One region of the Methylobacterium sp. WL9 genome, then DNA from elsewhere that is predicted to be linked to it. Evidence: predicted binding sites of a transcription regulator. Region 1 holds the regulator's gene; the other holds the start of a gene.
The links. Region 1 encodes LexA, which represses DNA repair genes until DNA is damaged. Its sites were predicted from a motif close to TGTTCNNNNTGTGTTCNG; they were not measured.
Positions count from the first base shown of each region.

Region 2: FV217_RS02855 (DUF3072 domain-containing protein) is a predicted target of LexA. The motif match lies at 3,772-3,789, and genes of this name have one in related genera.

Region 1 covers NZ_VRVE01000003.1:95,502-103,586, forward strand. Annotated here, with positions in the region: gene FV217_RS02305 (citrate synthase) at 191-1,480, opposite strand; gene gltX (glutamate--tRNA ligase) at 1,682-3,079, opposite strand; gene FV217_RS02315 (ComEC/Rec2 family competence protein) at 3,248-5,551, shown strand; gene lexA (transcriptional repressor LexA) at 5,545-6,273, opposite strand; gene FV217_RS02325 (hypothetical protein) at 6,581-7,126, shown strand; gene rfbA (glucose-1-phosphate thymidylyltransferase RfbA) at 7,123-8,013, opposite strand; gene rfbD (dTDP-4-dehydrorhamnose reductase) at 8,036-8,085, opposite strand, start outside.
Region 2 covers NZ_VRVE01000004.1:40,163-48,247, reverse strand. Annotated here, with positions in the region: gene FV217_RS02890 (ActS/PrrB/RegB family redox-sensitive histidine kinase) at 1-10, shown strand, start outside; gene FV217_RS02885 (ActR/PrrA/RegA family redox response regulator transcription factor) at 45-647, shown strand; gene FV217_RS02880 (hypothetical protein) at 730-966, shown strand; gene FV217_RS02875 (3'-5' exonuclease) at 973-1,899, opposite strand; gene FV217_RS02870 (PAS domain-containing protein) at 2,346-2,825, shown strand; tRNA gene FV217_RS02865 (tRNA-Thr) at 2,936-3,011, shown strand; gene FV217_RS02860 (Flp family type IVb pilin) at 3,181-3,381, opposite strand; gene FV217_RS02855 (DUF3072 domain-containing protein) at 3,520-3,762, opposite strand; gene FV217_RS02850 (branched-chain amino acid aminotransferase) at 3,971-4,858, opposite strand; gene FV217_RS02845 (MarR family transcriptional regulator) at 5,082-5,594, shown strand; gene FV217_RS02840 (response regulator transcription factor) at 5,594-6,310, shown strand; gene FV217_RS02835 (ATP-binding protein) at 6,324-7,724, shown strand.

The DNA.
Region 1 (8,085 bases):
AACTCGGTAGCGCATCGTCCCACGGGCCTCCCTTCGGAAGGCTATCGCAGCTCACTGCGTGGATAGAGTGCCGCGGCGACACGATCGGCACGCGCGTCGATGGCTGTCCACAAGCGTCCGCGCTGGTCCGTCGCCGTCGTTCCGGGTCCCGCGGCGCGGCCCCGGAGCGACGTGGTGCGAAAGACGGCGGTCAGCCGCGCTGGGCGATGTTGACGTAGTCGCGCTGCTCCGGGCCGACATAGAGCTGGCGCGGGCGGCCGATCTTCTGGGCCGGGTCCTGGATCATCTCGGCCCACTGGGCGATCCAGCCGGTGGTGCGGGCGAGCGCGAACAGCACCGTGAACATCGAGGTCGGGAAGCCGAGCGCCTTGAGGGTGATGCCCGAATAGAAGTCGATGTTCGGATAGAGCTTCTTCTCGATGAAGTACTCGTCCTCGAGCGCGATCTTCTCGAGCTGCACGGCGACTTCGAGCAGGTCGTCCTTGATGTTGAGCTCCTTGAGCACTTCATGCGTGGTCTTCTGCATGATGCGCGCGCGCGGATCGTAGTTCTTGTAGACGCGGTGGCCGAAGCCCATCAGGCGGAAGGGGTCGTTCTTGTCCTTCGCCTTGGCGACGTATTTGGCGACGTTGTCGGGGGTGCCGATCTCCATCAGCATCTTCAGCGCCGCCTCGTTGGCGCCGCCATGGGCCGGACCCCACAGGCAGGCGATGCCGGCGGCGATACAGGCGAAGGGGTTGGCGCCCGAGGAGCCGGCCAGACGCACCGTCGAGGTCGAGGCGTTCTGCTCGTGGTCGGCGTGCAGGATGAAGATCTTGTCGAGCGCGCGGGCGTAGATCGGGTTGACCTGGAAATCCTCGCACGGCACTGCGAAACACATCCGCAGGAAGTTCGAGGTGTAGTCGAGGTCGTTCTTCGGATATACGAACGGCTGGCCGATCGAGTATTTGTAGGCCATCGCCGCCAGGGTCGGCATCTTGGCGATCATGCGCAGGGAGGCGACCATGCGCTGGTTCTCGTCCGAGATGTCGGTCGAGTCGTGATAGAAGGCCGAGAGCGCGCCGACGCAGGCGACCATGATCGCCATCGGATGCGCGTCGCGGCGGAAGCCCTGGAAGAAGCGGTTCATCTGGTCGTGCACCATGGTGTGGCGCGTGACCCGGTAGTCGAAATCCGCCTTCTGAGCGGGCGTCGGCAATTCGCCGAACAGCATCAGGTAGGCGGTCTCGAGGAAGTCGCCCTGTTCGGCCAACTGCTCGATCGGATAGCCGCGATAGAGCAGCACGCCCTCGTCGCCGTCGATGTAGGTGATCGCCGATTCGCACGAGGCGGTGGAGGTGAAGCCGGGGTCGAAGGTGAAGATGCCGGTCTGGCCGTGCAGCTTGCCGATATCGAGGACACTCGGCCCGATCGTGCCGGACTTGACGGGCAACTCGACGCGCTTGTCGTCGACCGTGATGGAGCTGGCGGAAACGCTCATGGACGCGCGGACCCTTTCTCGCGACGGGCAGCACCGGTCCGGAGGCCGACGGGTCGAACGCTCCGGACTGAGGCGGAACCGCAGATTTGCTGCAGTTGCTCACTCAGTCACCGGGTTAGCGGATCGCTCGACCGCCAGCAACGGGGAGGTCCCGCCTGCTGGCGTGTTGCGATGCGAAAACCGGGCCGTCCGGGCGCGATTCTAGGCGGCGATCTGGTCGCGAAGCCGAGCGAGCGATTCCTCACGGCCGAGCACCGCCATCACGTCGAACAGCGGCGGCGAGGTCGCCCGCCCCGTGAGCGCGGCCCGCAGCGGCTGGGCGACCTGTCCGAGCTTCAGGCCCTGCGCCTCCGCGAACTTTCGCACCTCGGCCTCGGTGGCGGCGGCCGACCACTCCTCCAAGGCTTCGAGCGCGGGGATCACGAGGCCGAGCCGCGCCTTCGCGTCGTCGCCGAGGAGGCCCTTGGCCTTGTCGTCGAGCGCCAGCGGCCGGGCGGCGGTGAGGTAATAGGCGCTGTCGAGAAGCTCCACGAGGGTCTTGGCGCGCTCCTTCAGCCCCGGCATCGCCGCGACGAGTTTTTCGCGCAACTCTGGTGCGATCGGCTCGGGCACGATCCGCTGGATCGCGTCGACCAAAGTCGCGTCGTCGCTGCCGCGGATGTAGAGGCCGTTGAGGTTCTCGAGCTTGGCGAAATCGAAGCGCGCCGGCGAGCGGCCGATCGCCTTGAGATCGAAGGCCGCGACCATCTCGTCCGTCGAGAATACCTCCTGGTCGCCGTGGCTCCAGCCGAGGCGGACGAGGTAGTTGCGCAGGGCCGACGGCAGGTAGCCGAGGTCGCGATATGCCTCGACGCCGAGCGCCCCGTGGCGCTTCGAGAGCTTGGCGCCGTCGGCCCCGTGGATCAGTGGGATATGCGCCATGGCCGGCACGTCCCAGCCGAGCAGCTTGTAGATCTGCGCCTGCCGGGCGGCGTTGGTGAGGTGGTCGTCGCCGCGGATGATCTGAGTGACGCCCATGTCGTGGTCGTCCACCACCACGGCGAGCATGTAGGTCGGGTTGCCGTCCGAGCGCAGCAGCACGAGGTCGTCGAGATCCTTGTTCGCCCAGGTGACGCGGCCCTGCACGGCGTCGTCGACGACGGTCTCACCCTCGGTCGGCGCGCGGAGGCGAATGACCGACTTGGCGCCGGCCGGCGCCTCGGACGGGTCGCGGTCGCGCCAGCGGCCGTCGTAGCGCGGGGCGCGGCCTTCGGCGCGGGCGGTTTCGCGCATCTGCTGCAGCTCTTCCGCGCTGGCGAAGCAGCGATAGGCGTGGCCCGAGGCGAGCAGCGTCTCGGCCGCCTCGCGGTGGCGGTCGGCCCGGGCGAACTGGTGGACGGGCTCGCCGTCCCAGTCGAGGCCGAGCCAGGACATGCCGTCGAGAATCGCGTCGATCGCCCCCTGCGTCGAGCGCTCGCGGTCGGTGTCTTCGATCCGCAGCAGCATGCGCCCGCCGAAGCGGCGCGCGTAGAGCCAGTTGAACAGGGCGGTGCGGGCCCCGCCGATATGCAGGTAGCCCGTGGGCGAGGGCGCAAAGCGCGTGACGACGTTGGACGGCATCGGGAGGCTGACTGCTGAATGGGTGTGGAGCTGAGCGGATCTGTGGATCGACCGCCCCGTTTGGCGGAGTCCGGTACCCGATCCAAGGCGCGCCTGTAGCACGCGCCGAGGGATGCGTTAAGAAAACGTCACGGGGTCTCGCGACCGGGCTGCGACGGAACCAACCGGATGGCGGGGCAGCGCGCGGCATCGGCGGTACGGAGCCTTCCGGCTCGCGTCGCCGGCCGCCTGCCGGTGCCCTCGCTGGCCCTAGGGGATCTTCGCGATGGCCTCGTCGGCGCGCTCGCGCAGGAGGCCGGCCAGCGCCGGCTGTTTCCCTGGCTCGCGGTAGCCTTCGGGGCGGGAATCCTCGTCGAGCTGACCGCGACGGACGGGCCGCCGATGCTGGTCGCGCCGCTCTCTGCCGCAGTGCTCGCCGTCGCGACGAGCTTCGCCCTGCGCGCCAGGCCGGTGGCGCTGGCCCTGATGCTCGCCCTCGCCGCAGCGTTCCTCGGCTTTGCCGCCGCCGCCTATCGCGTCGCCAGCGTGGCGAGCCCGGTCCTCGCCCGCACGATGATCGCGCCGCTGACCGGCCTCGTCGAAGCCCTCGACGAACGCGAACAGGGCGCCCGGCTCGTCGTGAAGGTGATCGCCTTCGGCACGCTGGAGGAGGTGGGGCGCCCGACGCGGGTGCGGGTCTCCTATCGGAAGGCGCAGGCGATCAAGCCCGGTGATCGGATCAGCGCCGTCGCGCGGCTGCTGCCGCCACCCGAGGCGGCGCGGCCCGGTGGCTACGATTTCGCCCGCGATGCCTATTTTCGCGGCATCGGGGCCGTCGGCTCCCTGACCGGCCGGATCGACGTGATCGCTCCGACCGGGCCGTTGCCCTGGCGGCTCCGCCTCGCTGCCGCGATCGACGACGCTCGCAACGCGCTCACCCGACGGATCACCGACGCCAATGGCGGGCAGGCCGGCGCCGTCGCCGCAGCCCTCGTCACCGGCAAGCGCGGGCTGATCTCGCCGCAGACCAACGACGTGCTGCGCGCGGCGGGGATCTATCACGTGGTGTCGATCTCCGGGCTGCACATGGTGCTCGCCGCCGGTGTCGTGTTCTGGCTGGTGCGGGCGATGCTCGCGCTGGTGCCGGTTCTGGCGCTCACCTGGCCGATCAAGAAGATCGCGGCCGGCGCGGCGATGGCCGGCGTCACCGCCTATTGCGCCTTCTCCGGCTGGGACATCGCGGCCGAGCGCTCCTGGATCATGACCCTTGTGATGCTCGGCGCCATCCTGGTCGACCGCCCGGCATTGAGCATGCGCAACCTCGCGCTCGCTGCGATGATCGCGCTGGCTCGCGAGCCCGAGGCCCTGCTCGGCCCGAGCTTTCAGATGTCGTTCGGGGCCGTCGCCGGACTGATCACCTGCGCGCCGCTCATCGATGGACGGCTGTTCTCGGGCGAGCGCCTCGGCTGGTTCGGACGTGCGCTGTCCTTCGTCGCGGCGGCGGTGGTCGGCACGTTGGCGACGACGCTGGTCGCACAGATCGCGACGGCGCCGTTCTCGACCTATCACTTCCAGACCGTTCAGCCGTTCGGGCTCGTCGGCAACGCCCTGACCCTGCCGCTCGTGTCGCTGGTGGTGATGCCGTCCGCGGTGATCGGCATCCTCGCCTACCCCTTTGCCCTCGATCAGCCGGTCTGGTGGCTGATGGGGCAGGCGGTGCGCGGCATGCTCGCGATCTCGACCTGGATCGCCGGATTCGGGCAGGCCAATCTCGTGGTTCCGTCCTATGGCCCTTGGGCGCTCGCATTGCTGGCGGCTGCGCTCCTGTTCGCGACGCTTCTGGTCTCGCGGCTACGTTGGTTGGCTCTGCTGCCAGCCGTCGGGGGACTTGCCCTCGCTGCGACGCCCGCTCGCTACGATGTCTTCATCGATCGCGATGGGGCCGGCGCGGCGGTTCGGGGTGCCGATGGGCGCCTCGCCATCCTCGGCAAGCCGCCGAACTTCGTGCTGGAGCAGTGGCTCAAGGCCGACGGCGATGGGCGCCGGGCCGATCAGGTCGGGCAGGGGGAGGGCGCCCGCTGCGACCGGCTCGGCTGTACGATCCGGCTGGCGGACGGACGGTGGCTGTCCCTCGTCAAGGACCGGCGCGGCCTGTTCGAGGATTGCGCCCGCGCCGCTATTCTGGTGACCCGCCGAGATGCGCCGCCCGGTTGCGCGGCGGGCCTGCTCCTCGACCGGAAATTTCTGGCCGAGCACGGCGCGGCGATGATCCGCCTAGACTCGAGCGGACCGGTTCTGGTCACCGTACGAAAGCCCGGTCCACCGCCGCCCTGGCGTCCGGCGGCTGCCATCAAGCCGCCCGAACCGCCTACGTCCAAACCGGATTTGCCGACGCCCGTTCAGCCATCAGGCTTCGCGAACTACCGGCAGCCGTCACCTACTGAGGACACCGAAGCTTCTGCTGCGGACGCCCCTGCCGAGCCGCTTCAGTAGCGGCGCACGAGACTGACGAGGCGGCCCTGGATCTGGACCCGGTCGGGTCCGAGTACGCGGGTCTCGTAGGCCGGGTTGGCGGCCTCCAGAGCGATTGAGGAGCCGCGGCGGCGCAGGCGCTTCAGGGTCGCCTCCTCGTCGTCGATCAGCGCCACGATGATGTCGCCGGTCTGGGCTGTATCCTGCTTGCGGATCACCACGAGGTCGCCGTCGAGGATGCCGGCCTCGATCATCGAATCGCCGCGCACTTCCAGCGCGTAGTGCTCGCCGCCGGCCAGGAAGTCCGGCGACATCGCGATGGAATGGCTCTGGTTCTGGATAGCGGAGATCGGCGTACCGGCCGCGATCCGGCCCATCACCGGCACCATCACCGAGCGGCCGTCTTCGTCGAAGACCTGTGTCGTCGTCGGCCTCGGCGGAACGGACTTGGACCGCCCACCCTCGACCACGCTCGGTGTGAAACGACGCACTTCGGCCTGTGGCGCGGGCGGCTGCTTGCCCGTGATCGGCTCCGGAATACGGATGATCTCGATGGCGCGCGCCCGATTCGGCAGGCGCCGCAGAAAGCCACGCTCCTCCAGCGCTGTGATCAACCGGTGGATGCCGGATTTGGAGCGCAGATCGAGCGCATCCTTCATCTCGTCGAAGGAGGGGGGAACGCCGCTCTCGCTCATTCTCTGCTGGATGAACTGGAGCAGCTCCAACTGCTTGCGCGTCAACATGAGAGCCACCTAGGAGGGGGCGACCGCCAAGCGCGGAACCGCCGAAACAAACCACGAACACGTTAAGCGTTCTTCAAGTGTTCTGCAAGCGAGAGACAAGCGTGAATTGCGCCATGACGGGCAAAGCTGCGTCTCCTTCGCCGATGGACGTTTCCAGCGGGACACCGTATTGCGCTGCGCAATGGATGCGGAAGCCGACGGTGCGACAGGCCCCGAGGGTGGCCGGCGGATCGCGGTATTGGCCCTCGCGGCGGCTGTCGGCTGCGTTGCGACACCGGCACCGGCCCGTGCGCAAGAGCCGCCGACGATCCTCCCAATCGAACCGAGGGCCGGGACCGAGTGCTTGATCGAAACCCTGAGTGCCCGCCTGCTCGCCGCCCACAGTGCGACCGCCGTCCTCGAGGCCTGGTGCGCCGAGCGCGGCCTCGCCGCCGATCCGCGTCTCACGGCCGTACGGGTTGCAGGCGCGGACAAGCCGCTTTCGGCCGAGCAGCGCGAGCGCCTGGCGATCGGTGCCGACGAGCTGGTGCGCTATCGGCGCGTCCGCTTGACCTGCGGTGGCCACGTCCTGTCCGAGGCCGACAACTGGTACGTGCCGGGCCGGCTGACGCCGGAGATGAATACGATGTTGGAGACCACGCAGGCCCCGTTCGGGCGCGTGGTGCATCCGCTGTCGCCGACGCGGCGCAACCTGTCGCTCAAGATGCTTTGGACGCCGGGCGACGCCGAACTGCCTGGGCCCGAGAACAGGCTGTTCTTCGTCGAGGCCGTGCTCTCGACGGCGGCCGGCATCCCGTTCTGCGAAGTCGCCGAGACCTATACCGGTGCCGTGATGGCACTTGGCGAGCGCTAGGCCGTCCCGTCCAGCGGCTGGTCCTCCTTGGCGAGCCGCAGCAGGTTCTGGCCGTAGGAGGTCTTGGCGAACAGTTCGCCGCGGGCGACGAGCTGGTCGCGGGTGATGAAGTTCTGAAGATAGGCGATCTCCTCCAGGCAGGCGACCTGGAGGCCCTGGCGGTTCTGCAGGGTGCGTACGAACTCCGCCGCTTCCAGCAGGCTGTCATGCGTGCCGGTATCGAGCCAGGCATAGCCGCGGGACATCCGCTCGACGTGGAGCTGGCCGAGATCGAGATAGGCCTGGTTGACGGATGTGATCTCGAGTTCGCCCCGGTCCGAGGGCTTCACTGCGGCGGCGATGTCGAGGACCTGGTTGTCGTAGAAGTACAGGCCCGTGACCGCCCAGGGGGATTCGGGCTTCTTCGGCTTCTCGACGAGACGCAGCGGCCGACCCTCCTTGTCGAGGGTGACGACGCCGTAGGCCTCCGGGTGGTCGACATGGTAGGCGAACACCGTGGCGCCGCCCTGCCGCTCGCGGGCGCGCCGCAGCAGCTCGCTCATGCCGTTGCCGAAGAACAGGTTGTCGCCGAGCACCAGCGCGACGGGATCGCAGCCGACGAACTCGCGGCCGATGACGAAGGCCTGGGCCAGGCCCTCGGGCCGCGGCTGGACCGCATAGGTGAAGCTCACGCCGAACTGCTCGCCGGAGCCGAGCAGGCGCTGGTAGTTGCCGAGATGCTCAGGCGACGAGATCACCAGGATCTCGCGGATGCCGGCCAGCATCAGCACCGAGATCGGGTAGTAGATCATCGGCTTGTCGTAGACCGGCAGCAGCTGCTTGTTGATGGCGAGCGTCGCCGGATGCAGCCGGGTGCCGGAGCCGCCGGCCAGAACGATGCCCTTCATGGCGTAGCCTTTTTCCTATCTGTCAGTGCGCCGGGCCGACGAGGCGGTCGAGGATGTCGTCGAGTGCCTCTT
Region 2 (8,085 bases), on a different contig from region 1:
GCCCATATAAGTGGTCAAAGCATAGACCGAACAAGGAACATCACATGCTCACGCACACCGGTGCGCCGACGCAGGGAACCGATCCTGCGGTGTTGTCCGATGCCGATCCGCTGGCTGCCTTCACCGATCGCAGCCTGCTGATCCTCGACGACGACCGTCCGTTCTCGACCCGGCTTGCCCGCGCGATGGAAGCGCGTGGCTACAACGTCCATGTGGCCGAGAGCGTGGCCGAGGGCGTTGCCGCCGTCGACCGCGAGCCCCCGGCCTTCGCGGTCGTCGACATGCGTCTCGGCGACGGCAATGGCCTCGACGTGATTGCCCGCCTCAAGGAGCGTCGTCCCGAGGCGCGGGGCGTGGTGCTCACCGGCTACGGCAACATCGCCACCGCCGTAACCGCCGTGAAGCTCGGCGCTTTCGACTACCTCGCGAAGCCTGCCGATGCCGACGAGATCCACGGCACGCTGATGGCCCAGCCGGGCGAGCGTGCCGATCCGCCCGAGAACCCGATGTCGGCGGACCGGGTGCGTTGGGAGCATATCCAGCGCGTCTACGAGCTGTGTCAGCGCAACGTTTCGGAGACGGCGCGCCGTCTGAACATGCACCGTCGCACGCTGCAGCGTATCCTGGCCAAGCGCGCTCCCCGGTGAGCACTTAGACAGACTTTGGTTGCACGTGTGGGGCCTGTCGGGCTACTGCGCGTGCAACTGAGCCACAGACAGGTCCGAGCCCGTGAACACCCGCAACCTGATCACGATCGTCAGCCTGATGGTGCTGGTCGGAACCGAAGTGTTTGCCGCGGCCGTGGCTGCGGGTTGGGCGCTGGCGGGCCTGTTCGAGCTCGGCGACACCGTCGGACATGTACTGATGGCACTGTTCAGCCTCGGCGCCGCCTGGATCATGCTGCAGCTTTGGCGTCGTGCCGTCAGCATCGAGCCATTGCGCAATCCTGCTCCTCGCCGTCGCTGAGCGCTTCTACCCGAAGCTGGCCTGACGCCGGGATTCGATCGGCGATCTGACCCGTAGCGGTTCCACCGGCGTCATCGCAGCGGTGAGGCGAACGCGCAGGCGTTCGACATCCCCGAAATTGCCTGAGACCAAAGCGGTGACGTCGCCTTCGACGATGGCGTCGACATGTCGGCAACGCTTGCGATGACGGCCGGCGATGCAGTCACAGCGCAGATAGGGGCCGGTGCTGCGCTCCTCCAGCACGACCTCATAACGGTTGCCCGTGCTGCCGCGGATGGCGAAGCGTAGGCCGAGATCGGCCTTGCCCGGCGGCCTGCGTCCGACGAGCAGCGCCCGCGATGCGGTCGAGCGGGCATCCTCCGGGTCCGGACGGTAGCCGCCCGACAGCACGAGTGCGGGTAGCTTTAGCAGGCCTGGCAGTTCGGCTACGCTCCTTGCGTCTCGCTCGCGCATGGCTGCGAGGGCGATCTCGGCGCAGGCATAGGCATCCTCGCCCGCATCGTGATGTTCGAAGCGGATGCCGAGCCGTCCGGCGACCTTGGCTAGCCCGCATCCGGCCGGATCCGGAAACACCTGCCGCGCGATCCGCAGGGTGCACAGATATTTCACCGCCGGGACGGGCCTGCCCCAGGCAGCGAGCGATGCCGAAAGTACGCTCATATCGAAGCCGGCATTGTGGGCGAGTACCAGCCGATCCGAAAGGTCCGGCAGGAATTCAGCCATCGCCTCGGGCAAATTCGGTTGGCCGCGTACATCCGCCGGCAGGATGCCGTGGACCCGGATATTACCCGGTGAAAAACGCAGCTCCGGCGGCCTAATCAGCCGCGTCTCCCGGCGTACGACGCGTCCGCCGTCGATCCAAGCGAGGCCGACCGCGCAGGCGCTGTCGCGCCGCTCGTTGGCCGTTTCGAAGTCGATCGCGATCGCGTCCATGGCGCCGACCATAGGGGATCCGCGACTCCTCCATCAACGGTCGATCTCGCAGTGCGGCGTCGATCGTTTTCTGCGTGGAGCGTTCGGACGATGGCACTCGACAGAAAGTAAAATATCGCGTTGCAACATAAGCTTGCGACACTTGCACGGAAACTGTTTTCATGTTTGTAAAGGCATGTCCGCATAGGACCCTACTTGAGAGCCCAGACTGGTCATTCCGGTCATGGCGTCGGGACAGCAACCGCCCCCGGAAGCTGTCCAGGCACAATCTTGCAGGGTTGGACGATCTGGAGTGCGCGCCTTCGCCGGTGCACACCGAAGAGCCTTCAGCGACCCGCGAAAGCGGCCGGAGGGCTCACAGGGACTCGCGACAGATGGGGGCAAACGGAGACCGGAGTTCCGGTTTTCGCCATGGGCGCCCGGCCCGTCTGTCGTGGGGGAGTACAATGGATTTCGAAGGCATCGACTACGATTTCGACGCACCGGATTCCGATTGGAATTACGAGCCGTCTCGGGCCGAACTCTTTCGCCAGATTCCAGCCGCTCTCTACACCACGGACGCCGAGGGCTGGCTGACCTATTACAATGATGCCGCCGCGAAACTCTGGGGCTTCCGACCCGTGCTCGGCAAGGCTCGCTGGTGCGGTGCCTGGAGGCTTTACGAGACGGACGGCTCCGCACTTCCCCACGAGGCATGTCCAATGGCGGTTGCCCTCAGGGAAGGCCGTGCCGTGCGCGGCGTCCAGGCCATCCTCGAGCGTCCTGACGGCAACAAGGTCCGCTTCATGCCGTATCCGACGCCACTGCGCGACGGGTCCGGCAATATCGTCGCCGGATCGAACATTCTCTTGGAGGTCGACGGCTTCCCTTGCAGCGTCCATCTCCCGCCGCGATCGATTGCGTCGTGCGCGCGACAGATGATTTGATCCGGTTCTTCGGCCGGATCATCCGATGCCCATCGTCTTGCCAAGCCGGCGCGTGGCCTTTATGGGCTTGGCTTGTCAGGACGGTTCGGCCCAGCGCTCGACCGCCCTGCGCCGCTTTAGCTCAGCTGGTAGAGCACCTCATTCGTAATGAGGGGGTCGGGGGTTCGAATCCCTCAAGCGGCACCATTCTTATTGGATGATTGAGCGCTGATTTCAGATTGGTCATAGTACCAATTTGGCGAATGAACCTTCAGATTTTTGCTGCTTCCTTACGATGTATCCATCCTCGTCATGGCCCGACAGCCATACCTTAGGGCGAACCACTCACGGGGAAGAATCGATCTACGGCAAGGCGTTACGGCGTCGCCGCCATCGCATTCGTGATCTTGTTATACATTTTGTTGGTTGCGGCGCTGAACTGAGACAGACCCGCCAGAGTGACGACGACGACGAGGGTGGCGATGAGGCCGTACTCGATCGCTGTCTCCCCGCGCCGATCCGATAGGAACGTCATCACGGTCGAACGGCGCGGCGAGCGCCGTTCGGTCGGCATCATCGGCGATGGAATGCTCAAGACGGTCCAACCTTACCCGGACTTCCAACGCGTCATTCTCACCGCTTCCGAGTTGCCAAGGCCTTAATCGAACCCTCGATCTTGCCGATATCCCGCTCGGTTACCGCAGTGCCCGCCGTCTTACTCTGTTCCGGCGGCCTTCCGCAGCGCGTCGATCCGCTTGGAGGCCTCCGCCTTGTCGAGATCGGGTTCGAACGCTTTCGGCTTCTTGGCCTGCTCCGAGAGCGTCTTGAGGTAGGAGGCCTGCGCGCCAGTCATCGGCTCACCGCCCGTGGTCCACTCGTCCGGATCCTTGATCCGGTTCGAGGAATCGTCGGGATCGACCTTTGGGTTTGCGGGAGCGTCGTGAGTCGTCTTGGTCATCGGTCCACCTGTTCATGAAACGTTCCTGAGAACGCATCGCTGGACGCGGTGTTCCCGGTAGATGCTTCGAACAGCAGATCGGGACGGTTTGCGCGACCGAAATCACATGCCGTCGGGCTTGCGAGCCGCAGGCGCAACAAGCCGGCCGACCACCCACGGCCGTCGCGTTTCCCGCAGCACGCGCGACAGCGATCGCGCGCTCAGTCCCTCACGCCGCCTTCGCCCGCGGCTGCACTTCGGCGGTGTAGTCGTCCATCAGGGTCTTGGTCATCGCGGCTGGCGTGAAGCGATAGGGGCCGATCTCGGAGACCGGTGTCACCTCGGCGGCCGAACCGGTGATGAAGCACTCCGAAAAGCCTTCCATCTCCTCCGGCCGGATGCGCCGCTCGACGAGCTCGAAACCGCGGCGCTTGGCCAGATCGATCACGGTCTGCCGGGTGATGCCGTTGAGGAAGCGGTCGGCCAGCGGCGTATGGATCGCGCCGTCCTGGATGAAGAAGATGTTCGCGCCGGTGCATTCGGCGACGTTGTCCTCCCAATCGAGCATCAGCGCGTCGGCATAACCCTTGTTCTCGGCGCGGTGCTTCGAGATCGTGCAGATCATGTAGAGCCCCGCCGCCTTCGAGGCCGAGGGGATCGTGCGTGGGTCGGGCCGGCGGTAGTCGGCGATGTCCAGGCGGATGCCCTTCATCTTGGTGGCCGGGTCGAAATAGCTCGGCCATTCCCAGGCGGCGACGGCGAGGTGGATGGTGTTGCCCTGCGCGGACACGCCCATCATCTCCGAACCGCGCCACGCGACCGGGCGCAGATAGGCGTCGCTGAGGCCGCTGGTCTTGAGCACGAGTTCCTTCGCGGCCTCGATCTCCTCGACCGAAAAGGGGATCTCGTAATCGAGGTACTGCGCGGACCGCCTCAGGCGCTCGGCATGCTCGCGGCTCTTGAAGATCACGCCGCCATAGGCGCGCTCGCCCTCGAACACCGACGAGCCGTAATGCAGCCCGTGGCTCAGCACGTGAATCTTGGCATCCCGCCACGGCACCATGGCGCCGTCGAACCAGATGGTGCCCTCGCGCTCGTCGAAGGGGATCACGGACATGTCGGCTTCCTCTTACGCGGCATCGAAAAAACCGCGGGTTCGAACGGCGGGCCGGGGGACATCGAGGGGCTGCGCCGGGAGGGTTGACGCCTAACGATGGGGCTGAGATATGTCAACAACACTGACTTATCCGCACCGCATCGCCTTCTCCGTCGAGGTCGCCATCGCCTTGCCCCATCGCGCGACGACAGAGGCCGCCGGCGGCGGCGAGCCGAGCCCGATCATGGAGCCGCATTTTCCCGACCGCAACGACGGCGACGACCTCATCGAATTGCTGTTCTTCGCCTATCGCGATTTCGTCGCCGACCCCGACCGAATCCTGGCGGAATACGGCTTCGGACGGGCGCATCACCGGGTGCTACACTTCGTCGACCGCTATCCGGGACTCACGATCGCCGAACTCCTCGATATCCTCCGGATCACGAAGCAGAGCCTCAACCGGGTGCTGAAAGACTTGATCGAACAGGGCTACATCGCGCAGCGCACCGGTACGAACGACCGGCGCCAGAGGCTGCTGTTCTGCACCGATCTCGGCATCCGTTTCGCGGAGGAGCTGAGCCGGGTGCAGATGCGCCGCGTCGCCCGCGCGCTCGTCGACCAGCCGCGTCGCGGCGCCAACGACGATCCGGGCGAGGCGCTGGCTTCGGCGCAAGGGTTCCTGCTGGCGATGATCGAGCCGGAAGAGCGCGCCGTCGTCACCCGGCTGATGGCGCGGCGCGCCAAGGCCGCCGCCTGATGGCAATCCCTTCCCCGAAGCCGCGCGTCGAGTTGCCGGACCACGCCCCGCACGTCCTCGTGGTCGACGACGACCGCCGGGTACGCGAATTGCTGACCCGCTTCCTCGCCGAGCAGGGGTTTCGCGTCACCGCCGCGGCCGACGTGCCCGAGGCCCGCGCCCGCTCGCAATCCTTCGTGTTCGATGCACTCGTGCTCGACGTGATGATGCCGGGCGAGAACGGCTTCGACTATGCGCGGCAGGTGCGCGAGACCTCGCGGGTGCCGATCCTGATGCTCACCGCGCGCTCCAACTCGAACGACCGGGTGATGGGGCTGGAGATCGGCGCCGACGACTATTTGCCAAAGCCCTTCGAGCCCCGCGAGCTGATCCTGCGGCTCAACAACATCATCAAGCGGGGCGTGCCGACGGGACCGGTCCGCACGCCGGGCGGCGAGGTCAGCTTCGGGCCGTTCACCTACAAGATCGACAGGGGCGAACTCCGGCGCGACGATGAATCCGTCAAGATCAGCGAGCGCGAGCGCGAGATTTTGACCATGCTGGCAGAGGCCCGCGGCGGCAATGTCGAGCGCGATGCCCTGGCCGGCGGCTGGGCCGGGGAGCGCACCATCGACGTCCAGATCAACCGCCTGCGCCGCAAGACCGAGGTCGACCCGGCCAACCCCATCTATCTCCAGACGGTGCGCGGCGTCGGCTATCGCCTCGCGGTCGACTGACCCGGGGCCCATGATGGCCGAAGGGCGCACGATCGAGGGCACCATCGTCGGCGAGGCCCCCGCCAAGGAGGAGGTGCGCGCGCGCGGGCCATGGCGGCGCCTGTCCCGGCTGATCGGCGACGTGCTGCCGAAGGGGCTCTATGCCCGCTCGCTCATCATCATCATCGCGCCGATGGTGCTGCTGCAATCGGTGATCGCCTACACCTTCATGGAGCGCCACTGGCAGCTCGTGACCCGGCGCCTGTCCTCGGCCGTCACCGCCGACATCGCCGCGCTGATCGACATCTACGAGACATACCCCCAGGACAAGGACGCCGAGACGCTGTCGCGCATCGCCGGCAACCGCCTCAACCTCGATCTCGACATCCTGAAGGGGACCAAGCTGCCGCCGCAGGGGCCGCGGCCGTTCTTCTCGATCCTCGACGAGGCCCTGTCCGACGAGATCAAGAAGCAGATCGCCCGGCCGTTCTGGATCGACACGGTGGGCCGCTCCAACCTCATCGAGATCCGCGTCGCGATCCCCGACGGGGTCATGCGCGTGACGGCGCGGCGCAGCCAGGCCTACGCCTCCAACTCGCACATCTTCCTGCTCTGGATGGCCGGCTCGTCGATGGTGCTGCTCGGCGTCGCGATCCTGTTCCTGCGCAACCAGATCAAGCCGATCCTGCGGCTCTCGGCGGTGGCCGAGAGCTTTGGGAAGGGCCGCGAGATCGAGTTCAAGCCGCGCGGGGCGCGCGAGGTGCGGCAGGCGGGCCACGCCTTCATCGAGATGAAGCGGCGCATCGAGCGGGCCATGGAGCAGCGCACGACGATGCTCAACGGCGTGTCACACGACCTCCGCACGATCCTCACCCGCTTCAAGCTCTCCCTCGCCCTGGTCGAGCAGAGCCCGGACGTGGAGGATCTGGCGCGCGACGTCGACGAGATGAGCCGGATGCTGGAGGGCTACCTCGCCTTCGCCCGCGGCGACTCCGCCGAGACCGCCGCGGCCACCGACATGCGCGCGCTGCTCGAGGATCTGCGCACCGACATCGAGCGCCTCGGGGCCCACGTGACCGCCGTGACCCTCGACGGGCGGCCCCTGGTGACGGTGCGGCCCGATGCCTTCCGGCGCTGCCTGTTCAACCTCGCCGCCAACGCCGCCCGCTACGGCGACACCGTCGCCATCGGCGGGCGCCTCGACGGGCGCTCCTTCCTCGTCTCGATCGACGACGACGGCCCGGGCGTGCCGCCGGAGAGCCGGGAGGAGGTGTTCAAGCCCTTCGTGCGCCTCGACGACGCCCGCCAGGATGCCGGCGGCTCCGGCCTCGGCCTCGCCATCGCCCGCGACATCGCCCGGACCCACGGCGGCGACGTCTCGCTCCACGATTCGCCCCTCGGGGGCCTCCGGGCGACGGTGCGGATCCCGGCCTGAGGCGGACGGAATACCGAACGTTCGGGACGTTCGTCCCGCGTGTCCCAGGCCGTCCCACGCGTCGGAACGGGTTCGCGTGGCGGACTCAGCCTCGCGTGAGAGCCATTGACAGCATACCGCTCGTATGCTATTTTTCCTATACGGCTGAAGCTTTGGCTGAACAGCGCCGAATGCTTCAGGCACATTCGCTCGCAGACCGTCTCAGCCATACGGAGCGACGGCCTAACCGAGCTTCGCCGGCTGAATGATACGACGTTTTGCAGCTATCGCGCGATCTGCAGCCAGACAGGCGGGTCACCAGAGAGCCGCACAGAGTTGCTCAAGCTCTTCGCGCACCGGCACTGTCCAGGTCTGGACGCTG